Regions from separate parts of the Comamonas koreensis genome, predicted to be linked through region 4. Evidence: predicted binding sites of a transcription regulator. Region 4 holds the regulator's gene; each other region holds the start of a gene.
What was found. Region 4 encodes LexA, which represses DNA repair genes until DNA is damaged. Its sites were predicted from a motif close to ACTGTATNNNNATACAGT; they were not measured.
Positions count from the first base shown of each region.

Region 1: a site for LexA is predicted at 4,940-4,957, ahead of recA (recombinase RecA). Genes of this name have one in related genera too.
Region 2: a site for LexA is predicted at 3,663-3,680, ahead of F0Q04_RS09050 (DNA topoisomerase IV subunit B). Genes of this name have one in related genera too.
Region 3: a site for LexA is predicted at 2,638-2,655, ahead of F0Q04_RS09515 (PA0069 family radical SAM protein). Genes of this name have one in related genera too.

Region 1 is NZ_CP043575.1:915,002-922,016, reverse strand. Features, by position in the region: gene yddG (aromatic amino acid DMT transporter YddG) at 41-979, shown strand; gene F0Q04_RS04230 (hypothetical protein) at 1,104-1,253, shown strand; gene yddG (aromatic amino acid DMT transporter YddG) at 1,415-2,335, shown strand; gene F0Q04_RS04220 (VOC family protein) at 2,355-2,834, opposite strand; gene F0Q04_RS04215 (VF530 family DNA-binding protein) at 2,943-3,194, opposite strand; gene recX (recombination regulator RecX) at 3,279-3,728, opposite strand; gene recA (recombinase RecA) at 3,816-4,892, opposite strand; gene F0Q04_RS04200 (MarR family winged helix-turn-helix transcriptional regulator) at 5,082-5,570, shown strand; gene F0Q04_RS04195 (SdiA-regulated domain-containing protein) at 5,591-6,532, opposite strand; gene F0Q04_RS04190 (response regulator transcription factor) at 6,809-7,015, shown strand, end outside.
Region 2 is NZ_CP043575.1:2,022,959-2,029,973, forward strand. Features, by position in the region: gene F0Q04_RS09025 (ATP-binding protein) at 1-865, opposite strand, end outside; gene F0Q04_RS09030 (hypothetical protein) at 999-1,256, opposite strand; gene F0Q04_RS09035 (class I SAM-dependent methyltransferase) at 1,515-2,060, opposite strand; gene F0Q04_RS09040 (hypothetical protein) at 2,064-2,237, opposite strand; gene F0Q04_RS09045 (MFS transporter) at 2,251-3,474, opposite strand; gene F0Q04_RS09050 (DNA topoisomerase IV subunit B) at 3,714-5,690, shown strand; gene parC (DNA topoisomerase IV subunit A) at 5,778-7,015, shown strand, end outside.
Region 3 is NZ_CP043575.1:2,128,492-2,135,506, forward strand. Features, by position in the region: gene F0Q04_RS09495 (hypothetical protein) at 1-80, opposite strand, end outside; gene F0Q04_RS09500 (GbsR/MarR family transcriptional regulator) at 82-666, opposite strand; gene F0Q04_RS09505 (acyltransferase family protein) at 876-2,060, shown strand; gene rnk (nucleoside diphosphate kinase regulator) at 2,095-2,508, opposite strand; gene F0Q04_RS09515 (PA0069 family radical SAM protein) at 2,784-3,977, shown strand; gene F0Q04_RS09520 (phosphoethanolamine transferase) at 3,974-5,833, opposite strand; gene F0Q04_RS09525 (citrate synthase) at 5,957-7,015, opposite strand, start outside.
Region 4 is NZ_CP043575.1:2,696,621-2,703,635, reverse strand. Features, by position in the region: gene F0Q04_RS12160 (Trm112 family protein) at 1-98, shown strand, start outside; gene F0Q04_RS12155 (hypothetical protein) at 260-856, shown strand; gene kdsB (3-deoxy-manno-octulosonate cytidylyltransferase) at 1,072-1,866, shown strand; gene adk (adenylate kinase) at 2,084-2,740, shown strand; gene F0Q04_RS12140 (asparaginase) at 2,838-3,857, opposite strand; gene lexA (transcriptional repressor LexA) at 3,972-4,688, shown strand; gene F0Q04_RS12130 (hypothetical protein) at 4,824-5,411, shown strand; gene F0Q04_RS12125 (FMN-dependent NADH-azoreductase) at 5,836-6,471, opposite strand; gene F0Q04_RS12120 (SDR family oxidoreductase) at 6,530-7,015, opposite strand, start outside.

The sequences.
Region 1 (7,015 bases), 1.8 Mb from region 4:
CTAGGATGCGAGCCGCCCTCGTCTGCATCCCCTCCTCTCCATGTCCACCCCTTCCCCTGTGCCCAGCCAGCGCGCGACGCTGATTGGGCTTTCTGCCGTGCTCTGCTGGTCTGCACTGGTGAGCCTGTTCCGCAGCGTTGCCGAACACCTGGGGGCGATAGGCGGGGCCGCCTGCGTGTTCTCGCTCAGCGCCTTCTTGGTGACCTGGCGCTTTGGCCTACCGCGCGCCGCGCAGCTCAAGGCCATGCACCCGGCCTATGTGCTGGGCTGCGGCCTGCTGTTTGTGCTCAATGAAATTGCCTTCTCGCTGTCCCTGGGCTGGGCCAGCCACCGGGGCCAGACGCTGGAGCTGGGCATGATCAACTACCTCTGGCCCAGCCTGACCTTGGTGATGGCCACGGTGCTGGGGCTGCAGCGCTTTCGCGCCGGCCTGGTGCCGGGGGTGCTGCTGTCGATGGCCGGCATTGTGCTGGTGGTCAAGGGCGACAACGCGCTGTCGCTGGCCAGCCTCTGGGCCAATGTGCAAAGCAACCCGCTGGCCTATGCGTTGGCGCTGTGCGCGGCCTGCCTCTGGCCCTGCTATTCGGTGGTGTCCAAGCGCTACACCCAGGGCGCCAATGCGCTGCCGGCCTTTCTCTGGGCCGTGGCCGCCGTGCTGTGGATCAAGTACGCACTCAGCCCCGAACCACCGCTGCGCTTTACCCTGCCCGCGCTGCTGCAGCTGGGCCTGCTCAGCGGCTTGACCGCCCTGGGCTACAGCTGCTGGGACCATGGCCTGCGCGCGGGCAACCTCACGGTGATGGCCGTGGGCTCTTACTTCACCCCCGTGCTGTCGGCCCTGGTCGGTACCGTCTGGCTGCAGGTGCAGCCGTCCTGGAGCTTTTGGCAAGGGGTGCTGCTGGTGACGCTGGGATCGTTGGTCTGCTGGTGGTACACCCGCAGCCCCACCTTGGCCGATGGAAAAAAGCTGGCCGGATAAAGGGGTGGCTGCCGCATGCATGCCGGTTTGGTATACACATACAAACACCTAGTCGTCGCCCGCTGGCCAAACGCGCCCGGCGCACTATAGTGGGCGGGTTGCCCGCGTTTTTTCCGAGCTGCCCATGGACTACTCCCGCCCCAACCATATCCCCACTGCCGCCGAGCAAGAGGCCGACAAGCGCCTGGAGCTGCGTGGCCTGATCGCATTTGCCGTGCTCACCGTGGTGGCCACCATTGCTGCCGCACTGGTCTTTGGCAGCCATATCGCCTAAGCGCTAATCGTCCCAAGCCACACTGCGACAACCTGCCGGGCGCCACTGAATGGCAGCCAGGTAGCAGCTCGATGCTGGCTACCAGGCCTGCAGAGCTGTGCTTTTCCGGCTAGGATGCAAGGCTGCTTTTCACAGCTGTCCCTGCACCCAGCCGCGCTCCCATGTCTTCCTCCCCGACGCCCTCTTCCCAGGCCGCTTCGCAACGCGCCACCTTGATTGGCCTGTCGGCCGTGCTGTGCTGGTCCACGTCAGTGGGCCTGTTTCGCAGCGTGGCCGAGCACCTGGGGCCCATTGGCGGGGCGGCAGCGGTGTTTACCTTGGGGGCCTTGCTAGTCACGCTGCGTTTTGGCCGCCCGCGCCTGGCGCAGCTGCGCGCCATGCACCCGGTCTACCTCTGGGGCTGCGGCCTGCTGTTTGTGCTCTACGAGATCGCGCTGTCGCTGTCGCTGGGCTTTGCCAGCAACCGGGGCCAGACGCTGGAGCTGGGCATGATCAACTACCTGTGGCCGAGCCTGACCATTGTGCTGGCCACCGTTTTTGGGCTGCAGCGCTTTCGCGCAGGCCTGGTGCCCGGGGTCTTGCTGGCCATGGCCGGCATCGTGCTGGTGCTCAAGGGCGACAGCGCGCTGTCCATCGCCAGCCTCTGGGCCAATGTGCAAAGCAACCCGCTCGCCTATGGCCTGGCGTTCTCGGCCGCCTGGCTCTGGCCCTGCTACTCGGTCATCGCCAAGCGCTATGCGCATGGCGCCAATGCGCTGCCCACCTTTCTCTGGGGCGTGGGCGCGGTGCTCTGGGTCAAGTACGCGCTCAGCGATGAGCCGGCGCTGCACCTGTCGCTGCCGGCCATCGTGCAGCTGTGCATGCTCAGCGGCCTCACCGCGCTGGGCTACAGCTGCTGGGACCATGGCCTGCGCGCGGGCAACCTCACGGTGATGGCCGTGGGCTCGTACTTCACGCCCGTGCTGTCGGCGCTGGTAGGCACCGTCTGGCTGCAGGTGCAGCCGTCGTGGAGCTTTTGGCAGGGGGTGATGCTGGTGACCGCCGGCTCGCTGATCTGCTGGTGGTGTACCCGCAGCACATAAGCAGCACAGGGCTGACTGCTCAGCCTTTGCGCGCCGCTTCCAGCGCGGCAATGTCAATCTTGGTCATGCCCATCATCGCCTCGAACACGCGCTTGGCCGCAGCGCGGTCGGGGTCGGACATGGCCGCAGTCAGCATGCGGGGCGTGATTTGCCAGGAGATGCCCCAGTGGTCCTTGCACCAGCCACAGGCACTTTCCTGCCCGCCATGGCCAACGATGGCGTTCCACAGGCGGTCGGTCTCGGCCTGGTCGTCCGTGGCGATCTGGAAGGAAAAGGACTCATTGTGCTGAAAATGCGGCCCGCCGTTGAGCCCAATGCAGGCAATGCCCGCCACGTTGAACTCCACCACCAGTACATCGCCCTGCCGGCCATCGGGGTAGTCCCCCGGCGCGCGGTGCACGGCGCCCACAGAGCTGTCCGGAAAAGTCCGGGCATAGAACTGCGCGGCATCGAGCGCATCCCCCTGGTACCAGAGGCATACGGTATTTTTTGCGGTCATCGTCGGTCTCCTGTTTGCACAGACGACTAGCCTAGCGGCTCGCAGCCCGCCTGCAAGTAGGACAGCGCTGCACAGCAAGGACGCCGCCGCACTGCGGGCGACGAGGCCTCAGGCGCCGCTGCGCCTTTTCTCGCGCAGCATGAACAGGTACAGACCCTCGACTTTCTCGCGCGCCCAGGGCGTCTTGCGCAAAAAGCGCAGGCTGGAGTTGATGCTCGGGTCCAGGCAAAAACAACGCACCGGGATGCGCTCACCCAGCTCTTCCCAGCCAAAGTACGCGACCAGCTCGTTCAGGATGTGCTCCAGGGTCAGGCCATGGAGGGGGTTGTTGGGCTGTTCGGCGGTGCTCATGGCCGCCATTGTCGCCCAGCCGGGGCACGGGCCGCGTGGCTGGGGCTTTGCGGGCCGCACATCTGCGCAGCCCGGCGGGGCACTCTTCAGCCGCTAATCGTCATCTCCGCCGCGCAGCACCTGGCGCACCACATCCCCACCAAACCCCCGGCTGGCCAGAAAGCGCATCTGCTTGGCCCGCTCCTGCGGGCTCTCGGGCGGCGCGCCAAAACGGCGTTGCCAGACCTCGCGGGCGCGCTGCAGCTCGGTGCTGCGCAGGCGCTCGCGGGCATCGGCGATCAGCAGGGCATCCACGCCTTTGTGGCGCAGCTCCTGCAGCACGCGGCTGGCGCCATAGCGGGCGGCCTTGGTGTGGATCACGCTGTCGACCACGCGCTGGGCGCTGATGAAGCCCTTGGCTTCGAGCTCGTCGAGGATGGCTGCCAGGTCCTCGCCCTCTTGCACATGGGGGCCGAGCTTGGCCAGCAGCTCGGCACGCGAATGCTCGCGCTGCGCCAGATAGCGCAGCGCCCGGCCCTTGAGGGAGAGTTTGCTGAAAGACATCGGTTCAAATTGCTATAAAACAAATAGCTGCTTGCGCACAGGTTCTGTGCACAAGCAGCTATTCTCAGCGCTGTGGCTAGGCGGCTATCAGCCTTCGGTGCCGGTCGCTACCGGGCCGTCCACCACGCCGTCTTCGGCGGGGCGCAGGCTGATGTTCAGGCTCTCGCGCACCTTGTTCTCGATCTCGATGGCGAGGTCGGAGTTCTCACGCAAGAACTCGCGCGAGTTGTCACGGCCCTGGCCGATCTTCTCGCCGTTGTAGGCGTACCAGGCACCGCTTTTCTCGATAATGCGGGCATTGACGCCCATGTCCAGAATTTCGCCTTCGCGCGAGATGCCTTCGCCAAACAGAATGTCGAACTCGGCCGTCTTGAACGGGGGCGATACCTTGTTCTTGACCACCTTGACCTTGGTTTCGTTGCCGATGGCCTCGTCACCACGCTTGATGGTGCCGGTGCGGCGGATATCGAGGCGCACCGAGGCGTAGAACTTCAGTGCATTACCGCCGGTGGTGGTCTCGGGGCTGCCGAACATCACGCCGATCTTCATGCGGATCTGGTTGATGAAGATGACCATGCAGTTGGTCTTCTTGATCGTGGCGGTGAGCTTGCGCAGTGCCTGGCTCATCAGGCGGGCCTGCAGACCGGGCAGCTGGTCACCCATTTCGCCTTCGATTTCCGCCTTGGGGGTCAGGGCCGCGACCGAGTCGACAACGATCAGGTCCACCGCGCCGGAGCGCACCAGGCTGTCCACAATCTCCAGCGCCTGCTCACCGGTGTCGGGCTGGCTGATCAGGATATCGCCCAGGTTCACGCCCAGCTTTTGGGCATAGCTGGTGTCCAGCGCATGCTCGGCATCGATGAAGGCGCAGGTGCCGCCCAGCTTTTGCATCTCGGCAATCACCTGCAGGGTCAAGGTGGTCTTGCCCGAGGATTCAGGGCCGTAGATCTCGATGACCCGGCCGCGTGGCAGGCCGCCAACGCCCAGCGCAATGTCCAGACCCAGCGAGCCGGTCGACACCACCTGGATGTCCGACACCGCTTCGCCTTCGCCCAGCTTCATGATGGTGCCCTTGCCGAACTGCTTTTCGATCTGGGCCAGGGCGGCGGCCAGGGCCTTGGCTTTTTCGCTGTTGGCTTCGGGTTTGGTGGCGGGTGCGTTCATGGATTTCTCCTTGCGTTTGATGGTCATGTCGTCGATCTGGAGATCCAGCTGTTTGCATATACAGCCTGGATGCTTGAACAGTAGTTTATGGGATGGGTATATTTTATAGAAGCATTTTTTTAGTCAGTTTAGTTGACTATATGCACAATAGCGACTTCGCCCTTTTTCAGCCTTTTTAGGCTGCTCGCCATGCCCATTCTTCTGCCCCATTTGCCCGATGACAGCTGGCGCCTGACCCATATGGGCCGCCTGCTGGGCCACGCGATGCGCCGTTTTGATGCCCGTGTGCTGCAGTTGATGGCCCAGGACGAGGCCGTGCCGCTGGCGCTGTCGCACCTGGCCGAGCGCGACCAGGTGAGCGCCGCCCATGTCCACATCACCCGCCACCTGTCGCTGGCCGGCGACCGCCTGGTGGACCTGGCGGCGCGCGCGGGCATGAGCAAGCAGGCCATGGCCCAGCTGGTGGACCAGTGCGAAGCCTGGAACCTGGTGACCCGCGAGCGCGACCCGCGCGATGCCCGCGCCCGCATCGTGCGTTTTACCGAGACCGGCCTGCTGTGGCTGCAGGCGTTTGAGCGGGCCGTCACCCAGGCGGAGGCGGAGTTCCGCGCCGAGGTCGGCGAGCAGGTCGCCACCGTGGTACAGCTGGGGCTGGAGGTCTATGGGGCCGACAGCTGAGCGGTTGCGCTTTGCCGCGTTCAGCGGCGCTTGCGCTCGAATTTGTAGAACAGGTTGGGCTCGGAGACGATGTAGATGTTGCCGCTGTGGTCCATCGCCAGGCCTTCGGGCTGCGGCACCCGCTCGGCCAGCCCCGCCATATCGGCCCACAGCGGCATCACGCTGAGCAGGTCACCGGCTCGGCTGTATTCGTACAGCACCGACGATTCCTCCCCCAGCAGCAGCAGGTTGCCGCTGCGCGGATCGACCTCGATGGCGGCCAGATCGGTGCTGGGCATGTCGTCCACCGCCGGCACCTCCCAGGTCGAGACTTTCATATCGACCAGGCCCGGCTTGAGCTTGGACAGCGGCGCATCCATCACCAGCACCTGCATCGGCCATTTCTCGGTCACGGCCAGCAGCTGCTGGCGCTTGGCATCCCAGCCCAGGCCTTCAAGCGCAAAATTCTTGATGGCGATGTCATTGAGCTGCACATAGGGACTGTGGTCGAGCGATACCTCGGTCACCCCCTTGCCAAACTGCACCCAGTAGATGCGGTTGCTGCGCTCGTCGGCAATCGCAAACCAGTCGCCCTGGATATGGGCGATGCCTTCGGTATCTCTGGCGCCATGCAGCGGCGCCAGCCGCAGCAAGCGGCCATCGGTGCTCAGCTCGGCAATCTGGGGCGGGCGGTTGGTCACCGCAAACAAGGTCTGGGTCTCGGGGTTGAAGGCCAGGCCTGAGAGGTTGTCGGCAATGCCGCTGACCACCTTGGCATCGATGCTGGCCCGGTAGTGCGGCAGGTTGGCAGGCGGTGCCGAGCGCGGTGCAGACTGCAGCGCATCGGTCTGCCCCGGCATGGCAATGACGTGGTGCCACTGCAGGTACAGGGCGGTCAGCACCAGCAGGGCCGTCACCGCGACCAAGCGGCGCTGCCGCTGCGACGCCTGCCATCTGACCTGTACCTTGGACCCTGGTTTCATCACCACCTGCTGCAATCTCCCCCCACCAGCCACAGGCCGGGTGCCCGCGTGTTCTGGTCAAGACGAGGCGCTATCCTACGTGAGGCCTGCCCCGGTTTGATGACGGCCCGGCCGGATTTACGTCTTTGCAACAAAAAAGCAGGAGGCCAGCGCGGCGCACCACGGCCTCGCGGCTCACCCGCTTTGATCTATGCTTAGGTAGCCAGCCAGGCCATGGACTCGCCTAGAATCATTGGCACCATCCACATCACGACGACAACACCGATAGGAGACTGCATGCGAATACTGATTGCCGAAGACGACCAGGTGCTGGCCGATGGCCTGCTGCGCAGTCTCCGCAACTCCGGCGCCGTGGTCGACCATGTCTCCAATGGCACCGAGGCTGATGCCGCCCTGATGGCCAACAATGCTTTTGATCTGCTGATTCTGGACCTGGGCCTGCCGCGCATGCATGGGCTCGAAGTGCTCAAAAAGCTGCGCGCC
Region 2 (7,015 bases), 670 kb from region 4:
GCACTGCCTCGATCTCGGCCCGCACTGCGGCCAGCGGCGTGCGCAGCTCATGGGCCACCTGGGTCAGCCATTCATGCTGCTGGGCCTGGGCCTGGGATAGCTGCTCGGCCATGTGGTTGTAGCGGTCGGCCAGCTCCACCAGCTCGTCGTGGCCTGCGACTGCAATGCGGTAGTCGAGCTGGCCGCTGGCAAAGGCCTTGGCGCCTTCGCTCAATGCCTCGATGGGGCGAATCCAGCGCCGGCTCAGCCACCAGGACAGGGCCCCGGCCAGCAGCAGGCCCAGCAGACCGGTGATGGCCAGGAACACCAGGTGCTCCTTCAAAAAGGCACTGTCGATCTGGTTTTTCAGGTCTTCGGGCTGGTTCAGCGTCAAGGTGCCGATCAGCATATGCTGGCTGTCGAACAGCGGGTTTTTGGCGCTGCCTAGTGTGGGCGGCACACCGGCCAGCAGCTTGCCCTGGTTGTCGAGCAGGCCCAAACGCTGGGAGAGGGGGTGGCGTTCAATGGGGCGCAATTGCTGGGTCAGCATGGGGCCAATCGTGGCGCGGCGCGGCGCCTCGCTCTCCGCCGGGGGCGAAACGGGCACGGCCGCCTGGCTGCCAAAGCGGGTCAGCGCATTCCAGCGCTCCGACGTCAGCGAGACCCAGTGCGGATCCTTGGCATACTCGCGCCGCAGCTGGCTCTCCAGGTACTCCAGCCGGCCCAGCTCGATCTGCGCCACATAGCCGCCCAGACCGCGCTGCAGGCTCCAGTACGAAAAGCCGAAAAACCCCAGCAGCAGGCCCAGCAGCAGCAGCACCATGGCCAGCAGCACCCGCGTTTGCAGACGGGTAAAGCGAAACAGCTGAAGTCGGGGTGTGGTCACAGAGGGCGGGTGGGGCAATGGCGGTGTGGGCACAAACTGCAAAACGGGCAGACGCAATGCCTGCCCGGCTATTCTCTTACACAGTGCGTGGGTGTGTAAAAGGGTTGCTTGATCAGGACGTCATCACCGGCCCTTAGGGCCCGATGGAGGCGCCGCGCTGCGCCACCAGCTGCTTGCCGACCATGCGGCAGGTGGCTTTGGCTGTTTTTCCGTTGTCCAGTGTCAGTTGCACGGCTTCGCCGGCCTTCTTGCCCTGGCAGGCCTCAATGGCTTGCTTGGACGGCGCGGGCTTGGCGGGGCTGGCCGCGTAAGCCTGGGCGGTGGCGATCCAGAGGGCTGCAGTCACGGCGGTGCTGCACAGCAGACGGTGGCGAAGTGGTTGAGAACTCATGGCATTCCTTTGTAAAAAGAGGCTCTGCGGCCAGGCCGCGATCTGGTGTGGGACAGAAAGAAGCGGGTGAAACAGAGAAACTGGAGTGTGTTTACGCCTCTCCGCAGAGCCCATGACTGAACTATAGGAGCCAAATGTGGAGGAAGTTGGGCCAGCTTTGTGGCAGGTGTGACAAAGCGAAAACCGCATGCCTATTGGCTTGGCGCAGGAGCGGGCGCCATTGCGTGCGCCGCAAAGTTATGCAAAGCGGGCCGGGGCTCAGGCCAGCAGCGCAGCCGGGATGGGCGCCCCGTCCAGCGGGCGGCGTGCCGCAATCCGCTGCACCACCCGGTCCGGGTTGCGCAGCAGCCCTGCCTCATAGGCGATGACAGACCAGCTGGCACAGACTTGCAGCAGCTCGCCGGGCTGCAGCAGGAAGTCGGGCCGGGAAGGCTTGCCATAGGCGGCATTGCCTTGGGCAAAGGTCTCGTACAGCAGCAGCCCGCCGGGCGCCACACTGGCCAGAATGTGCGGCCATAGAGGGCGCCACAGATAGTGGGTGACGACCACCGCGTCGAACGCCCGGCCTTCCAGCGGCCAGGCCCCGTTTTCGACATCGGCCAGCAGCCATTCTCCCGCCGTGTCCGCCTGCAGCGACTGCAGCGCCGCGCCATCGCGGTCAACGCCGGTTACCCGCAAGCCCTGGGCCTGCAGGTAGCGGGCATGGCGGCCCTGGCCGCAGGCCAGGTCCAGCACCTGGGCGCCTGCAGGTATCAGTGGCGCAAAGCGGGTGATCCAGGGCGAGGGGGCGGGGCTATGGGGCATGCGCTAGAAACAGGCCCAGACATGGTCAGCCATCTGCACCATGAATTCCGGTTGCGCGTAGAGCATGAACACCAGCGCCAGCAGCACCGCCACCAGTAGCCAGATGGCGGCGCGCTGCCAGCCGCGCAGCGGCGCGGCGCCAGCAGTGGGGGCGGTGGGTGGTGCAGGCTGTTGCATGAAAGTTCGGTTATCAGGCCGCCAGCGGCAGCCGCTGCACGGGCTCTTCCTTGACCGGCAGATTGACCAGGCCGGCGAATACGCCCAGGCCAATGGCCACATACCAAACCACATCATAGCTGCCGGTGCGGTCATAGAGGTAGCCGCCCAACCAGATGCCCAGGAAGCTGCCGATCTGGTGGCTGAAGAACACAAATCCGCTGAGCATGGACAGGTGCTGCACGCCAAAGATCTGCGCGATGGCGCCGTTGGTGAGCGGCACGGTGGACAGCCACAAAAAGCCCATCACTGCGGCAAAGACATAGACCGACCAGGGCGACAAGGGCACCAGCAGGAAAACCACGATGGCGATGGCGCGGATGAAATAAATGCCCGAGAGCAGGTAGCGCTTGGCCATGCGCTGGCCGAGCGACCCGGCCAGGTAGGTGCCAAAGATGTTAAAGAGGCCGATCAGCGCCAGCGAATAGCTGGCCACATGCGGCGGCAGGCCGAAGTCCTTCAGGTAGCTGGGCATGTGCACGCCGATGAACATCACCTGGAAGCCGCAGACAAAGTAGCCTGCGGTCAGCAGCAAAAAGCTGGGGTTGCGAAAGGCCTCTGCCACAGCCTGGGCAATGGTTTGCTGCGCGCCACCGGCAGCACTGTGCTTGAGCGCGTGGAAATTGGGCTCGCGCAGCGCAATGGCCAGCGGCACGATGGTGAGCACCAGGATTGCGCAGACCAGCAGCGCGTTCTGCCAGCCCAGGCTGGCGATCAGCTGGCCCTCGACCGGCACCATGAAGAACTGGCCAAAGGAGCCCGCGGCCGCGGCCACCCCCATGGCCCAGGAGCGTTTCTCGGCTGGCAACTGGCGCCCGATGACGCCATAGATCACCGCATAGGTGGTGCCCGTTTGCGCCATGCCGATCAAAAGGCCGGCGGTGAGCGCAAACATCAGCGTATTGGGCGCCCAGGCCATGCCGGCCAGGCCCAGCGCGTACAGCAGCGCGCCGCAGACCAGCACCTTGCTGGCGCCAAAGCGGTCGGCCAGCATGCCGGTAAAGATGCCGATCAGGCCCCAGCTGAGGTTTTGCACCGCCAGCGCCAAGGCGAAGGACTCACGCGTCCAGCCCATCTCCTGGGTGATCGGCTGCAGCCAGAGGCCAAAACCGTGGCGGATGCCCATGGACAGGGTCACTACGGCGCCGCCACACAGCAGCACGCGGGCCATGGACAATCGTTGTGCGTTGTTTTGCATAGTCAGGGGATGTGTCTCGTTATTTAAGAACGTGATTGCGGTCTCTACGCGCGGGGAGATCGTAAGCACGTTCTAGAAATTGTTACTCCAACGCCAAAAACCGGCTGTCGCCCGCATATTGCCCGGTGGCTGTCCAAGCCCATTGCAGGCTTTTGCGGCCAAGCGTCGTGAATCGTCAACAAGTTCCACCTGTTTATCTATACAGCTATTTACAATGGCAGCCGCTAGAATGGAAAGTTATGGCAAGCAAAAACACGTCTACCAGTGAATACGCAGAGGGCTCGATACGGGTTCTCAAGGGGCTTGAGCCGGTCAAGCAGCGCCCGGGCATGTATACCCGTACCGACAATCCGCTGCACATCATCCAGGAGGTGATCGACAACGCGGCCGACGAGGCCCTCGCCGGCTTTGGCAAGAAGATCCGCGTCTATCTGCACACCGATGGCTCCATCAGTGTCGAGGACGATGGCCGGGGCATTCCGTTTGGCATGCACCCCGAAGAGCATGCGCCGGTGGTGGAGCTGGTGTTCACCCGCCTGCACGCGGGCGGCAAGTTCGACAAGGGCCAGGGCGGCGCCTACAGCTTCTCGGGCGGTCTGCATGGCGTGGGGGTTTCGGTGACCAACGCCTTGGCCACCCGCATGGAGGTGACGGTGCACCGCGATGGCTCGGTCGCCACGATGGCCTTTGCCGGTGGCGATGTGGTCGAGCCTCTGCAGGTGCGCGCGATGGTCAGCGGGGACCGCAAGCAGGGCACGACGGTGCGCGTCTGGCCCGATGCCAAGTATTTCGAATCCAGCCACCTGCCGATGGGCGAGCTGGTACACCTGCTGCGGAGCAAGGCCGTGCTGATGCCCGGCGTGAGCGTGCAGCTGACGCAGGACAAGAGCCGCGAGACGCAGACCTGGCAGTACAAGGGTGGCCTCAAGGACTACCTGCTGCAGACCCTGCCGGTCGACCCGATCATCCCCGTGTTCGAGGGCGAGGGTTTTGCCGGCCGCAGCGATGACCATTTTGCCGAGGGCGAAGGGGCATCGTGGTGCGTGGCCTTTACCGATGAAGGGCAGCCGGTGCGCGAGAGCTATGTCAACCTGATCCCGACCACGGCGGGCGGCACGCATGAAAGCGGGCTGCGTGATGGCCTGTTCCAGGCCGTGAAGAGCTTTATCGAGCTGCACTCGTTGCTGCCCAAGGGCGTCAAGCTGATGCCCGAGGATGTGTTTGCCCGTGCCAGCTATGTGCTCTCGGCCAAGGTGCTCGATCCCCAGTTCCAGGGCCAGATCAAGGAGCGCCTGAACTCGCGCGATGCCGTACGCCTGGTCTCGGGCATGGTGCGGCCAGCGCTGGAGCTGTGGCTCAACCAGAACGTCGAATACGGCAAGAAGCTCGCCGAGATCGCGATCAAGGCGGCGCAGACGCGCCAGCGCGCCGGCCAGAAGGTGGAAAAGCGCAAGGGCAGCGGCGTGGCCGTGTTGCCCGGCAAGCTGACCGATTGTGAAAGCCGCGACCTGGCCTATAACGAGGTGTTTCTGGTCGAGGGTGATTCGGCCGGAGGCAGCGCCAAGATGGGCCGCGACAAGGAAACCCAGGCCATCCTGCCGCTGCGCGGCAAGGTACTCAACACCTGGGAAGTGGACCGCGACCGCCTGTTTGCCAATACCGAAATCCACGATATCTCGGTAGCCATTGGCGTGGACCCGCATGGCCCCGATGACGAGGTGGACCTGAGCGGTCTGCGCTACGGCAAGATCTGCATCCTGAGCGATGCCGACGTGGACGGCTCGCACATCCAGGTGCTGCTGCTGACCCTGTTCTTCAAGCATTTCCCGCAGCTCATCGACAAGGGCCATGTCTGTGTGGCGCGGCCGCCGCTGTTTCGCGTCGATATTCCTGCCCGGGGCAAAAAGCCTGCGGCCAAGGTCTATGCGCTCGACGAGGCCGAGATGCATGCCATCTTCGACAAGGCCGCCAAGGATGGTGTGCCGCGCGAGAAATGCCAGGTCAGCCGCTTCAAGGGCCTGGGCGAGATGAATGCCGAGCAGCTGTGGGAAACCACGCTGAACCCGGACACCCGCCGCCTGCTGCCGGTGCGTCTGAGCCAGACCGATGTGCTGCAAACCCGTGAGGTCATGACCCAGCTGATGGGCAAGGGCGAGGCTGCGGCCCGCCGCGACCTGATGGAGCTGCACGGCCACGAGGTCGAAATTGATATCTGATGTCCTGCTGCCCACGCCGCTGAATAAACAATCGAACCCAAGCCAGCCGCGCGCAGCCGTGCCACAAGCAAAGAAAGCTGAACCCCTATGAGTGAAGAGAACGGTCAGGACCTGCTGTCCAACCCGGTGCCCGAGGACGGCGACAGCCTGGACCTGGGCAATTACGCGCAGCGCGCCTATCTGGAATATGCGCTGTCGGTGGTCAAGGGCCGCGCACTGCCAGACGTCTGCGATGGCTTGAAGCCCGTGCAGCGACGCATCCTGTTTGCGATGGAGCGCATGGGCCTGGGCTACAGCGGCCCCAACCGCGCGACGGCGGCCAAGCCGGTCAAAAGCGCCCGTGTCGTTGGTGATGTGCTGGGCCGCTTTCACCCGCATGGCGACCAATCGGCCTATGACGCGCTGGTGCGCATGGCCCAGGACTTTGCCCAGCGCTACCCGCTGATCGACGGCCAGGGCAACTTTGGCAGCCGCGATGGCGATGGCGCAGCGGCCATGCGTTATACCGAGGCGCGCCTGTCCAAGATCACCAGCCTGCTGCTCGACGAGATCGACATGGGCACGGTGGACTTTGTGCCCAACTACGACGGCTCCACCCAGGAGCCCAGCCAGCTGCCGGCGCGCCTGCCGTTCTCGCTGCTCAACGGCGCCAGCGGCATTGCGGTGGGCCTTGCCACCGAAATCCCCAGCCACAACCTGCGCGAGGTGGCCGATGCCTGCGTGGCGCTGATCAAGAAGCCGGCGATGACCGACTTCGACCTGCAGCAGATCATCCCCGGCCCGGACTTCCCCGGTGGCGGCCAGATCATCAGCAGCGACAAGGACATTGCCGACGCCTACCGTACGGGGCGCGGCTCGATCAAGGTGCGTGCGCGCTGGACCATCGAAGAGCTGGCGCGTGGCCAGTGGCAGCTGGTCGTCAACGAGCTGCCGCCGGGCGTTTCCTCGCAAAAGGTACTCGAAGAGATCGAGGACCTGACCAACCCCAAGATCAAGACCGGCAAGAAGACCTTGACCCAGGAGCAAAGCCAGCTCAAGGCCACGGTGCTGTCATTGCTCGATGTGGTGCGCGACGAGTCGAGCAAGGATGCGGCCGTGCGCCTGGTGTTCGAGCCCAAGACCGGCAAGACGCCGCAGTCCGAGCTGATCACCTGCCTGCTGGCGCACACCAGCCTGGAGAGCTCCTCGTCGGTCAACCTGACGATGATCGGCATCGACGGCAAGCCCACGCAAAAGTCGCTGCGCCTGATGCTGGAAGAGTGGATCGAGTTCCGCCAGACGACGATCACGCGCCGCTCCGAGCACCGGCTCGCCAAGGTGCTCGA
Region 3 (7,015 bases), 570 kb from region 4:
AGGCCAGGCACCACAGCGGGCCAGGTGCTGCCGGGCCAGAGCCGCTCGGCAATGGCAGCCGGCGCTTGCAGGGCCAGCATCTCAGTCGTTGCCTTCCTTGCGGGCGGGCGATTTTCCGGTCAGCCGGTCCTTGAGGGTCAGCACCCGGGTGACGGCGCTGCCCATGCCCATCAGCTGCAGGGCGGTGTCGGGGTTGAGGCGCTGCACATCGTCAAACCAGGTCATCAGCTTGTCGATCAGGTCGTACATCTCCTGCATGCGCTGCTGGGCGTACTGCTCATCGGCGGAATGGGTTTCCTGCAGCAGGGCCGAGCGCAGCATCGACTGCGTGGGTTCGATCTCGCGGCGGCGGCGCTCTTCGGCCAGGGTGCGAAAGATCTCCCAGACATCAGCCGGCGCTTCAAAGTATTCGCGCCGGTCGCCCGGCTGGTGGCGCATATGCACCAGGCGCCAGGATTGCAGCTCCTTCAAGCCCATGCTGACATTGGAGCGCGAGAACGACAGGCCCTCGGCAATCTCGTCGGCATTGATCGGCTGGGGCGAGAGAAAGATCAGCGCGTAGATCTGGCCCACGGTGCGGTTGATGCCCCAGCGGCTGCCCATCTCGCCAAAATGTGACACGAATTGGCGGGTGAGCTCGGGCAGCGGCGTTGGGGCTTGTTTCATGGCTGTGATTATCGGTTTTTTCTGGAAGCACTGAAATGCCCAGGCCGCCGCCACCCGGCCAACCACCCGGCGCCGTGTAAAGAAGGCAGATTTCGCTCGATCAGCGGGGCGGCAGCGTCAACGGGCGCGGATCCCCAGGCGTTACACAGGCAGTGGCACTGCGCGCGCGGTGCCACACCTTTGTCAGAACATTGCCAGCCTGCGCTGCCATGGCTTGCCCATTGTGGTGTCGCTGGCCAGAGACTATCTTGCCTACCACAACAACCCATAACAAACGAAATCTGTGGCTGGACATGACCAAAGGGGCTTGCTGTGCTGCCATCGTCTGGCACCACCTGGCTTTCTACGGCCCGATGTCGGATGTCGCAGCGCAAGTCACCCCCGGCATCATTGACTGGCTGGCGGAATATGCGCGCATTGCCGTGCAGATTTTTCTGGTCATGGGCGGCTTTCTGTCGGCGGCCAGCCTGGCCCCGCAAGGTGTGGCCCGCTTTGGCAGCCCACTGGCCAAGATCGGCCAGCGCGCGCTGCGCCTGCTCGCGCCTTACTCCGTCGCGCTGTTGCTGGCCGTGCTCATCGCAGCGCTGGTGCGGCCCTGGTTTGCCCACGACTCCGTCCCCGCCGAGCCTACCTGGCAGCAGCTGATCGCCAATGCGCTGATGCTGCAGGACATCAGCGGCGAAGATGCGCTGTCGGCCGGCGTTTGGTACGTGGCGATTGACTTCCAGCTGTTTGCCGCCGTCACCTTGCTGTTTGCATGGAGCCGCCGCTGGGCCCGCCAGTGGCTGGGCCTGCAGCTGGGTCAGTGGGTGGTTCTGGCGCTGACGGCCATGTCGCTCCTGGTGTTCAACCGCCACAGTGAGCTGGACATGTGGTTTGTTTACTTTATCGGTGCCTATGGCATGGGCATGCTGGCCTTCTGGGGCAGCCAAAGCGCCAAGCCCTGGTCCTGGACGGCCTGTCTGCTGGCGCTGGGTCTCGTGTCACTGGAGGTCGATTTCCGCCTGCGCATTGCGGTGGCGCTGTGCGGCGCCGTCGCGCTGCTGTGGCTGATGCGCCTGCCGCACGACAGCCGCCTGGTCGACTGGCTGGGCCGCCAGGCGCCCGTGCGCTGGCTGCAGTCGCTCGGCCAAATGGGCTACTCGGTGTTTCTGGTGCACTTTTCCATCGTGGTGCTGTGCAACGCGGTGGTCTCGCATGTCTGGCCCAGCCAGCCCTGGCTCAACTGGCTGGGCATGGGCCTGGCCTTTGCGCTGTCGCTGCTGGCCGGGCGCGCGCTCTACCTGGGGGTGGAGGCGCGCACGCCCAGCCTGCGCTCTGTGGCTCGCTGGGAGCTGGGCCTGGTCGGCGGCGGTCTGCTGGTGACCCTGGTGGGCGCACGCTTGTCGATGTAAGCACGCCCTTTGCCGGCTCTGGTCTGTTGGCCGCTCAGCGGTGCAGATCGCCAGCGCGCTCGGGCTGGTAGCTGATGCCGGTCACGCGCACGGTCATGGTCTTTCCTCCCACGGAGGGCCAGGCCAACTGGTCGCCAATCGCCAGGCCCAGCAGCGCACTGCCCACCGGTGCAAATACCGAAATCTTGCTGCTGGTGTCGTCCAGGTCCTTGGGGTAGACCAGGGTCAGCTGGAACTGCTTGCCCGATTCGGCAATGTCGAAGTTGACGCTGGAGTTCATCGTCACCACATCCGGCGGAATATCGCTGGGCTCCACGATATCGGCTCGGGCAATCTCGGCCTCCAGATCCGCCTTGCCGGGGAAGGCACTGGCCGGCATGGCCTCCAGCAGCGCTTCAAGGCGGTCCACATCCAGGGATGACAGGATGAGTTGGGGTTTGCGAGACATGAAAACTTCCTCCGGAGTATGTAATCCCCGAATGTAGGCTATGCCCCATTTCGCACCAAAACGGTGCGAATAGCCCTGGTGCAGGCGGCGCTTGCAGAGGCTGCCGGGATGGCGGACAATGCATGAAATACTGTATATAAAAACAGTCATAATCCGTTAGTATGCCTGCCCGCCATCCCTCCACCCACACCGTTGACTCTGCCCCGTTTGAAGACGCACAGACCCTGCACCGCTGCGCGGACGAGCTGGATGGGCCTGTGCCGGTGCGTGTGCCACTGCCGGTGGCCCGCAAGGGGCGCGGCGCGGTTGGCACGCCCCGCCACCGTTTTGCCAGCGATGTGCGGGAATGGGCCGACGATGGCTGGACCCCAGCAGCTGCTCAAGCGGCCGTCGGCGCTGATCCAGAATTGGATCTGGAAGAAGGCGCCTGGTGGCAGCAGGACGCCGAGAGCCTGCCGACCCAGGTGCACGCGGAGCGGGCGCGCAGCGCGATCCAGAAAAACGACTCACCCGATATCTTCTTTGATCACTCGGTCAACCCCTACCGGGGCTGCGAGCATGGCTGCATCTACTGCTATGCCAGGCCGTACCACAGCTACCTGAACCTCTCGCCGGGGCTGGATTTTGAAACCCAGCTGTTTGCCAAGACCAATATTGCCCAGGTGCTCAAGGCCGAGATCAGCCGCCCGCGCTACCAGCCGGCCTCGCTCAATATCGGCTCGGCCACCGATTGCTACCAGCCCATCGAGCGGGAGCTGGGCCTGACGCGGCAGCTGATCGAGGTGCTCAGTGAGGCCGAGCATCCTTTTTCACTGATCACCAAGAGCAGTGCGGTGGAGCGCGATATCGACCTGATCGCCGCTGTAGCGCGCAAGAATGCGGCGGCCGTCTACATCACGATCACCAGCCTGGACCCACAGCTGACCCGCCTGCTCGAGCCCCGGGCTGCGGCGCCGCACCGGCGGCTGCGCACCATACGCCAACTGGCGGAGGCCGGCATTCCGGTCGGGGTGAGCGTCGCACCCCATATTCCGTTTTTGACCGAGGACATGGAAGAGGTGCTGGCGGCCGCGCGCGAGGCCGGCGCCACCACGGCCTTCTACACCGTGCTGCGCCTGCCTTGGGAGCTCAACGGCGTGTTCCAGCAGTGGCTGCAGGCCCATTACCCGCAGCGCGCAGCCCGGGTAATGCAGCGGGTGCGCGACCTGCACCAGATCAGCGAGGCCGACCGGCTGCGCGGCAAGAGCTATGACAGCCAGTCGTTCAGCCGCATGAAAGGCCAGGGCCTGTGGGCCGACCTGGTGCGCCAGCGCTTTGTGCGGGCCTGCGCGCAGCTGGGCTATGGGCGCGAGCGGCAAGAGATGGATTGGCGCGGTTTTGAGGCCTGGCGCGCCCAGCAGCTGCAGCAGACAGTGCGCCAGGCGGGCGCCGCGCAGGCGCCGCACCCGGGGCAGGGCACGCTGTTTTAGCCGCGCTTGCGTGCAGCAGCGACCGTGGTCGGCGGCTGCGCTGCAACGGTTGCTGGAGCAGAGGCAGACGCCAGGTGCGCCAAAGTGGCGGGCGGTGCAGAGCGGCCCTTGCAGCTGGCAAAAATATCCAGATCGGGCTGGTGCAGCGCGGTCTGCACATCGGTGAGGCCCAGCATCGAGTGGAACAGGTTGTCGTGGCTGATGCGGGCAGTGCCCACGGCCTGCTGCAGGCAGCTGGTGCTGATGCCCATGCGTTGCTGCATCGCGGGCGAGAGCCAGGTGATCCAGGGCACATGCTTTTGGACATCGGGTGCGACGGAGTAGGGCAGGCCGTGCAGGTAGATGTTGTTCTCGCCCAGCGATTCGCCATGGTCGGCCACATACATCATCGCCGTGGGCTGGCGCTGGCCCTTGCTGGCGAGCCAGTCGATCAGGCTGCCGAGCATGCGGTCGGTGGCAACGACGCTGTTGTCATAGGCATTGATCAGCGATGCGCGGTCGCAGGACTGTAGGTTGACGTTGTTGCACTCGGGGCTGAAGCGCTTGTCCTGGCCCAGCGAACGCTTGAAATAGGCCGGGCCATGGCTGCCCATCTGGTGCAGCACCACCACCACGCCTTTGGCGCGTTGCTCGGCGGGCAGCGCATTGATGCGTTCATCGAGGCCTTCGAGCAGGGCCATGTCCACGCATTCGCCGTCCTGGCACAGCGCCTTACGGGCCGCGGCGGGCAGGTCCGTCTCGGTATTGGCGTTGTGCACGCGGGCGCAAACGCCCTTGCAGCCCGATTGGTTCTCGACCCAGAGCACAGCCAGGCCGGCGCGCTGCAAGACATCGAGCAGGTTTTCATAGGATTTGTTGCTGTCCTGGCTGCTGCGCCCCAGGTGGGAGAACATGCAGGGCACCGACACGGCGGTGCTGGTGCCGCAGGACCAGGCGTTGGTGGCGATGGCGAGGTCCTGGCGGGCGGACAGCAAAGGCGTCGTGGGACGCTCATAGCCATTGGTCGCAAAATTGCCGGCGCGGCCGGTCTCGCCGACGACCAGCGCATAGATCGGGAAGCTGGTCTGGCCAGCATAGCTGGCACCCAGCTTGGCATCTTCGCCAATCGGGTACAGCGTGGTGTCGCGGTGGTGAATTTGCTGGGCCACCAGGTTGCCTGCGGCGTAGACGGTGGACAGCGGGTTCATCATGTAGCGCAGGTTGGTGTGGTTACGCATGGCTGACGAGATGGGGCGAAAACCCGCCACCACCACGACGGCCATGGCCAGGACCGCCAGCAGCACCATGCCCAGCTGCTGGAGCACTGGGCGCCAGCCCTTGCGGTGGGGCAGGGTCTGGCGCCAGATCCACCAGGTGGGGGGAATAGCGATGGCGCCCACGGTGACCACCAAGCTCCAGTGCAGCAGGTCGGCCGCTTCCTTCACATCGGTTTGCAGCACATTGACGAGCATCGAGGCATCGATGGCAATGCCGTAGTTCAGCATGAAGCAGGCAGCAAACGCGGCGATCCAGCACAGCGCGATCATCACCGGTTTGGCGGCGCGGCCCCAGCTGAGCAGGTTCAAGAGGGCCCAGCAAGCGCAGGCAATGGCCAGGCCCAGGCTCAGGCCCAGCACCCACTGCTGGGCGCTGCTCAGGCCGTCTGCCTGCGAGAGGGCCTTCCACAAGGCCAGATTGCCCACGCTGGCCAGCCACAGGCTGACGACCAGGCTCCACAGCCACACGGGACGTGCGGGCGGGCTACTGCTGGTTGTGGCCAGGTCGGCGCTGAAGGGCAACGCGGCCGAGTGGGGCGGAAACGCCGCGGTGTCGGCGGCCTTGCCTGTGGGGGTGATAAACCGGGCAAAGAAATTCATCCCGCCATGGTCGGCTGGCTAGCTTAACAAGTGATTAATAGGACCAGCGCCATAAAAAAACCCGCCGAAGCGGGTTTTTGGAGAGGGTCTGGTGCAGGGCCAGGCAGCGCCTGGCCGGTGCTATCAGCGCTTGGCGATAGGTTGCACGTCGCGGACCACCGAGCCAGTGTAGAGCTGGCGTGGACGGCCAATCTTGTACTCGGGATCGGCCATTTGCTCGTTGAGCTGGGCGATCCAGCCGACGGTGCGGGCCAGCGCGAAGATGCCGGTGAACAGCTTCACAGGGATGCCGATGGCGCGTTGCACGATGCCCGAATAGAAGTCCACGTTCGGGTACAGCTTGCGCGAGACGAAGTAGTCGTCTTCCAGAGCGATCTTCTCGACTTGCTTGGCCAGTGCGAACAGCGGATCGTTTTCCAGGCCCAGCTCGGCCAGGATCTCGTTGCAGGTTTCCTGCATCAGCTTGGCGCGTGGGTCGTAGTTCTTGTAGACGCGGTGGCCAAAGCCCATCAGCTTGACGCCGCTGGACTTGTCCTTGACCTGCTCCATGAACTCGCCGACCTTGGCGATGCCGCCGTTGGCCTGGATGTTTTCCAGCATGTTCAGACAGGCTTCGTTAGCGCCGCCGTGGGCAGGGCCCCACAGACAGGCAACGCCGGCGGAGATGGCCGCAAACGGGTTGGTGCCCGAGGAGCCGCACAGGCGCACGGTCGAGGTCGACGCGTTTTGCTCGTGGTCTGCGTGCAGGATGAAGATGCGGTCGAGCGCGCGCTCTACCACCGGGTTCACCACATACTCTTCACAGGGGTTGCCGAACATCATGCGCATGAAGTTGCCTGCATAGGACAGGTCATTCTTCGGGTACATGTAAGGCTGGCCCGTGCCGTACTTGTAGGCCATGGCCACCAGGGTTGGCAGCTTGGCGATCAAGCGGATCGCAGCGATGTTGCGGTGCTCGGGGTTGGTGATGTCGGTGCTGTCGTGGTAGAAGGCCGACATGCCACCCACCAGACCCGTCAGAACGGCCATGGGGTGCGCATCGCGGCGGAAACCACGCAGGAAGAACTGCATCTGCTCGTTGACCATGGTGTGCTTGGTCACCGTGTCTTCGAACTCGGCCTTCTGCGTGGCATTGGGCAGCTCGCCGTACAGCAGCAGGTAGCAGGTTTCGAGGTAGTTGCA
Region 4 (7,015 bases):
TGGCCTACCCGGTGCGCGATGGCATGCCCATCATGCTCGAAGGCGAAGCGCGCCCGCTCAGCGACGAAGAAATCGACGCTTTAGCTGCGGCAGATTAAGGTTTGATGAAGTTGCGGCCCCACCGGGGCCGGCATGGCCGTCCGCACAGGCAAACCCCAATAGCGGTTTGGTAAAAAAAAGACACAATTTGCTGAAATTTTAGGCACAGCGCCTCCGGGCAGGCCTTGTGGATTGCATCCATTTTTTTCAGCACATTGCCATGCATACCCTGATTCTCAAGAAAACCGACAAAGGCATGGAGGCGCTGCGCGCCCGGGATCCCTCGTTGCCGCACCGCATGCGACCGGCCTTCATCATGTTTGATGGGCAAAAAAGCATTGAACAGGTGATGGCGCTGGCGCCCTCGGCAGGTGGACAGCTGCAGGTGCTCGAAGACATCAAGCAGCTGCTGCAGCAAGGCCTGCTGGAGCTTTTGCGCCCCAGCGACGCAGGCCAATTGCCCGCGAGCGCCAGTGCCATCATTGACAACCTGACCGACCCTGCGACCACGCCGCCACCCGCTGCTGCAGCCGCCCCAGTTGCCGCGCAGACCGCAGCCAGCAATGCAACTGCTGCCATCAGCAACCCCAGCGAGCGCTATATCAAGGCCTATGCCGCTGCCAGCCAATTGGTCAGCGGCCTGGGGCTCAAAGGCTTTCGGCTGCAGCTGCAACTGGAAAAAGCCCAGGGCTACGACGGCCTGGTCGCCGTCCTGCCCAAGCTGCGCGAGGTGATCGACGCCAAGAAACTGCGCCCCATCGAGGCCATTCTGTTTGGCAGCAACGAGACCAATACGCCTGTCAAGCCTGCACCCTGAGCGCGGGCGCCGCAGCAGCGGCGACTGCCTGGGTAGGTGGCTTGTGGCTGTCGGGCCTGGCCGGCGGCGACTAGCTGGGCGCACCTGGCCGGCCGCACCTAGTCGGCTACACCTCGCTGGCAGCGCCTGGCCGGCCGCACCTAGCCGGCCGCACCTCGCCGGCCACCCTCCTCGCTACAATTTAAGTTGGCTTCACTCTCCTCTCCTTTAGCACCATGGCATACGCACCCGCGCCGTTTACTGTCTTGATTCCTTCGCGCATGGCCTCCTCGCGCCTGCCCAACAAGCCCCTGGTCGATATCGCCGGCCTGCCCATGGTGGTGCGCGTGGCCAAACGCGCGCAGGAGAGCGCCGCCCAGCGCGTGGTGGTGGCTGCAGATGACGAGCGCATCATCGACGCCTGCAAAAAGCATGGTGTGCAAGCGGTGATGACCTCGCCCAAGCACCCCAGTGGCAGCGACCGCCTGGCCGAGGCCTGCAATGTGCTGCAATTGGGCGGCGATGACATCGTGGTCAATGTGCAAGGCGACGAGCCCTTGATCGCGCCGGCGCTGATCGATGCGGTCGCGGCGCTGCTCAGCGACCGGCCCGAGGCCAGCATGGGCACGGTCGCGCACCCGATTGCTGATCTGGAGTCGCTGCTCAGCCCCAATGTCGTCAAGGTGGTGCTCGATGCACAGGGCCTGGCCAGCTATTTCAGCCGTGCGCCCATCCCCTGGGGCCGTGATTTTGTGAATATGGCCTGGTGGAAGAACCCCGGCACCACCGGCACGCCCGGTTTTGCGCCGCTGCACCATATGGGCATCTACAGCTACCGCGCCCAGTTTTTGCATACTTTCCCTACGCTCAGCCAGGCCCCGACCGAGCAAATCGAGATGCTCGAGCAGCTGCGCGCGATCTGGCATGGCCACCGCATCGCCGTGCATGTGACGCGGCAGATCCCTGGCTCGGGCGTCGATACGCCCGAAGACCTGGTGCGCGTGCGCCAGCTGCTGGGCGCGGTGATGTAACCCGCGTGCCTACCCTGCACCGCGACGGCCACCGATGCAAGCGCACCGTAAGCTAAAAGGCGCAGCATGCCTGTCTCGCGCAGCCGAGACACGGTATTGGTGCCAGTTCGCTGACAATCCCCTGATGCGTGATATGCTCAAGCCCAGTTTTTTTGTGTAAAAGCGGGCTTTAGTGCCCGCTTTTGCCGTGCAAGTTTTTTATTCTCCAAGGACCGTCATGAAATTAATTCTTTTGGGAGCACCCGGCGCCGGCAAAGGTACGCAAGCTGCCTTCATCTGCCAAAAATACGGTATTCCCCAGATTTCCACCGGCGACATGCTGCGTGCTGCCGTCAAGGCTGGCACGCCGCTGGGCTTGCAAGCCAAGGCCGTGATGGACGCCGGCCAGCTGGTCAGTGACGATCTGATCATCAATCTGGTCAAGGAACGTATCGCCCAGGCCGACTGCGCCAATGGCTTCCTGTTTGACGGCTTCCCCCGAACCATCCCCCAGGCCGACGCGATGAAGGCCGCCGGTGTCAAGCTCGACTATGTGCTGGAGATCGATGTGCCGTTTGAGGCCATCATCGAGCGCATGAGCGGCCGCCGCAGCCACCCCGCTTCCGGCCGTACCTACCACGTCAAGTTCAACCCGCCCAAGACTGAAGGCCTGGACGATGTGACCGGCGAGCCCCTGGTGCAGCGCGAAGACGACAAGGAGGAAACCGTCAAGAAGCGCCTGGATGTGTACAGCAACCAGACCCGCCCCTTGGTGGACTACTACAGCAGCTGGGCCGCCCAAGACCCGGCCGCCGCCCCCAAGTACCGCGCCATCAGCGGCATGGGCTCGGTCGAAGAGATCACGCAGCGCGCCATTGCCGCGCTGCAGGCCTGATAAGTCGCTCAGACTTATCCGCACAGCCACTGTCTTGCGACAGTGGCTTTTTTAATGCCTGCTCATGCCATCAGCAGACCGGCATGCGGCGGCTGCTTTAGGCCTTGGCTTGGACCTGCGCCAGCGCCAGTTGCAAGCTGACCCGGCATTTGTAGGGCGTCAAGGCCACCGCCAAGTCCTTTTCCAAATCGGCCACTCCAGGCAACACCGCATCGCTGATCACACCATCGCTGCAGCGGCTGCTGCGCCATACCGGCAGACCTTGCTGGCGTGCGCGCGCTATCGCCTCCAGAAGCAGCTCATGCACGGTGCCATTGCCGGTGGTTGCCACCACCAGACCGTCGATGCCCTGGGCGTGCAGGGCGTCCACCAGCCCGGGGCGCATACCGGCATGGCTGGTCACGATCTCCACCCAGGGCCAGGGCTGGCTGGCGGGGGCAGGCAAGGCGGCCAGCCACTGGCTGCCGGTGTAGCCATCCGCTGCGCCTGGTGCCGGCGAGGCATAGCCCTGGCGCAGGCGCACGGTCACGCCATCCACCCAGCCCAGGGGCCCCTGCTCGCCCGATGAAAAGGCCAGCAAACGGTGCGGATGCACCTTTTGCAGCCAGCGCGCGCTGTGCAGCTCGCCGCCGCCCGTCACGGCCACGACCTCGCGCAGCAGCGGCTGGCCATCCGCAGCCAACGCCGCAGCGGCGGCCACGGCGTCCTTCAGGTTCTGCGGGCCATCGGGCATCAAGGCATTGGCCGGGCGCATGGCACAGGTCAGCACCACGGGCTTGGCCAGGCGCCCTAAAGCGCAATGCAGGAACCAGGCAGTCTCTTCGAGCGTATCGGTTCCGTGGGTGATAACAACAGCACGCACGGTCTCATCGTGCATGGCCGCATCGCAGCGCTTGAGCAGCGCATGCCAGACCTCGTCATTCATGTCCTTGCTATCAATTTGCGCTATCTGCACCGCATCCAGCGGGCCTGCCGCCGCAGTCTCAATACCGCTCACGCCCGCCAGCAAGGCCGCGATGGACAGCTGGGCCGCGCGGTATTGGCCGGGTTTCTCGGCGTCATCAGCCATGCCGGCAATGGTGCCGCCGGTGCCGATGATCAAAATTTTTGGCTGCAAGGCTTGCCTCCTGCAAAAAACTGGTTAAAAATACAGGTACTGGATTGATATACAGGTGTTGGGATGCACAGTGGCTTTGCTTCTGCCCGGCACCGCAGATCACACGGAGATCTTATGCGAGACCATCCCAAACTGACCGCGCGCCAACAAGAAATTCTGGACCTGATCCAGACCGCCATTTCGCGCACCGGCGCCCCGCCAACGCGCGCCGAGATTGCCAGCAAACTGGGCTTCAAATCGGCCAATTCGGCAGAAGACCATCTCAAGGCGCTGGCCCGCAAGGGCGTGATCGAGCTGGTCAGCGGCACCTCCCGGGGGATTCGCCTGCAAAGCGATACTGTGCGCTCTATCAATGCCGCACGTGGCACGCGCTTTTCGTCGCCGCTGGCAGGCGTGTCCAATGCCACGGCCGGCCTGGGCCGTGTGGTGCAAGAGCTCGCCCAGCTGGCCCTGCCGCTGATTGGCCGCGTCTCGGCCGGCTCGCCCATCCTGGCGCAAGAGCATGTCGACCAAACCTATACCGTGGAGGGCGGCCTGTTCCAGCAGCAGCCCGATTACCTGCTCAAGGTGCGCGGCATGTCGATGCGCGATGTCGGCATCATCGATGGCGATCTGCTGGCCGTCAAAGCCACGCGCGAGGCCCGCAACGGCCAGATCATCGTGGCGCGCCTGGGCGATGATGTCACCGTCAAGCGCCTCCAGCGCACCAAGGACGGCATTGAACTGCTGGCCGAAAACCCGGATTACCTGCCCATCATCGTGCAGCCCGGCGAGCCCTTTGAGATCGAAGGCATTGCCGTGGGCCTGATCCGCAACACGATGCTGAACTAGGCCTAGCGGCCCCCTCGGCCCTCCCTTTTCTGCGCAACCCCAGGTAGCGGGCGTTGTGGGCTCTTGGCCCACAGCCCTGGGGGATGCGCTCGCCCTGCGCAATCCTGCTGTTACCCGTATACCAAGGAGTCTCCTATGCTTGTAGCAGATGCATTGCGCGCGCTTGCGCCTTTTTCCCTCGTCGCCGGCCTGCCCTGGTTCCAGTCCATCCAGCGTGCCATTGTGCGCAGCAACCGCCGCCGCCCCGGCCATGGCGCCGCCAATGACGGCCAACTGGCCGCCCAGGTGCACTGCTTTGCCACCGCGTCCTCTGCCGCTGTACAGCGCGGCGCCGCCCAGCAGCTGAGCTTGCTCGATGGCCCGGTAGCTCAGTCCAGCGTGGATACGTCAGGCGCGGATACCTCCTGCATGGACACGCCCCGCGTTGACTCGCCTGCCGATGGTGCACCAGTGCAGCGCCCCATCGACCGCATCCGCCTGCCGCGCAAACCCGCTGCGCGCCGTCGCCTCTCAGCAGCTGCGCAGTCCCACACCCGCCCCTTCCTGTCGGTGCAGCGCTGCAGCGCCCAGGCCGCCAATGATGCGCCCATCAAGATGTACTGGGCCCAACCGGCCAGCCTGCACCGCCAAAAAGGTATGCGCTGGGCCATGTCGGGCAGCATGGCCGATATCTGTGCCGAGCTCGAGCGCCTGGAGCGGCTGGAACATCTGCACGCGGTCTAAGCCGCCGCCCAGGGCGGGGATCAAGTCTGGCCCCCAGCATGCGTTGAACGCCGCAAACAGGGCCAGACTAGCCGAAGGTTTGCGCATGGGGCTCAGCGTCCCCGGCGCGGCATCTTGCCGCAGGCAGACCCGATTGCCGCTAGGTGCGGCCGGCTAGGTGCGGCCGGCTAGGTGCGGCCGGCTAGGTGCGGCCGGCTAGGTGTGAGCAGCCAGGCAACAGCCTACCGGAGGGTTTCCAGAACGACGCTGAGATAGTCTGGGCAACATGCAAGACAGGTGCAACGGCAGTACAGACCTGCCCAGTCCAGCAGCACCCCTCCCTGCCGTCCAGGCCAGGCCTTGGTGGTGCAAGGCCCATGCGCTGGGCACCCCGCGCTGTCAGCCATCGCTCCCTGCTGCCCACTTGCACCAGCTACGCGTGCTGTCAGCGCGCAGCAGCGACCACCTCCAGCGCCTGCTGCTTGAAGGGCGCCAGCTGCTCCCGCAAGGTATCTCTTGCGCTATCCACCGCAGCGGCGACGGCATCGGGGCCAAATACCAGGCCTTGCAGCAATACAAAATGCACATTGCGGATGCCGATGGAGGCCAGCGCATAGCGCAAGTAAGGCGTCAGAAAATCTTCCTGCCGGGCCCGGGGGCCCGTGTGGAAGCCGCCCGAGCTCACCAACACCAAGGTGGGCCGGTCTTTCATCAGGCCGATCTTCCCTTCAGGCGTGGATGCAAAGCTGCGGTGGATGCGGATCACATGGTCCAGCCAGAGCTTGAGCGTGGCCGGCACCGCAAAGTTGTGCATGGGGGTCAGAATCATCAGCAGATCGCTGTCTTCCAACTCCTTGATCAGCGTTTCGGACCAGGCCAGCGCCGGTGCATCCGCGCTCGCATTGGCGGTGATCGCCAGCGCATAGTCGCGGCTGATCGGCGGTATCGGGGTGGCCACCAAGTCGCGCTCGCGCAGCGGCTGCTGCGCCAGGCCCAACTCGGCGAGCATATCGGCCGCCAGTTGGTAGCCATGGCTGGCCTGGCCATGGGGGCCACAGTTCAAGAGCAAGGTACGGGTCATCAGTCGTCCAATCGTTTGAAAATAATCACACCCCGGTGTCCAGCCAATGCCTGGGGCATCAAGCCGCACTGCATTTGCAGACCCAGGCCGCCAGCGTGGTCCGCCCCAGGCGAGCGGGTCCCGTGGGCAGCAAGCTGTCACCGTCCAGCAACGCCCCCCGATACAGAGCGTGGGCATCGCCCAGCACTTCCCGCGGGTCGCCGCGCAAGCGCAGGTACTGCTGCATCCAGTCGGCCATCGCCATCTTCTGGGGCCCGGCCACCTCCATGCAGCCATCCAACGGCTGCGCCAGCGCGGCATCGGCCACCAACATCGCCAGGTCCTCTGCGGCCATCGCCTGCATACGCGCTACGGGCATGGTCAGCGCCGTACCGGCAGGGCTGCCCTGTGCCAGCCGTGCCAGACTTTCGTACAGGGGTGCGGCACGCAGCACCGTATAAGGCGTGCTGCCTGCCTGGATCAGCTGCTCTCGCAGCGCCAGCGCCTGGTAGTAGCCGCTGTGCTGCAAGCGCTGCACCCCCAAGGCCGACAGCGCAATATGGTG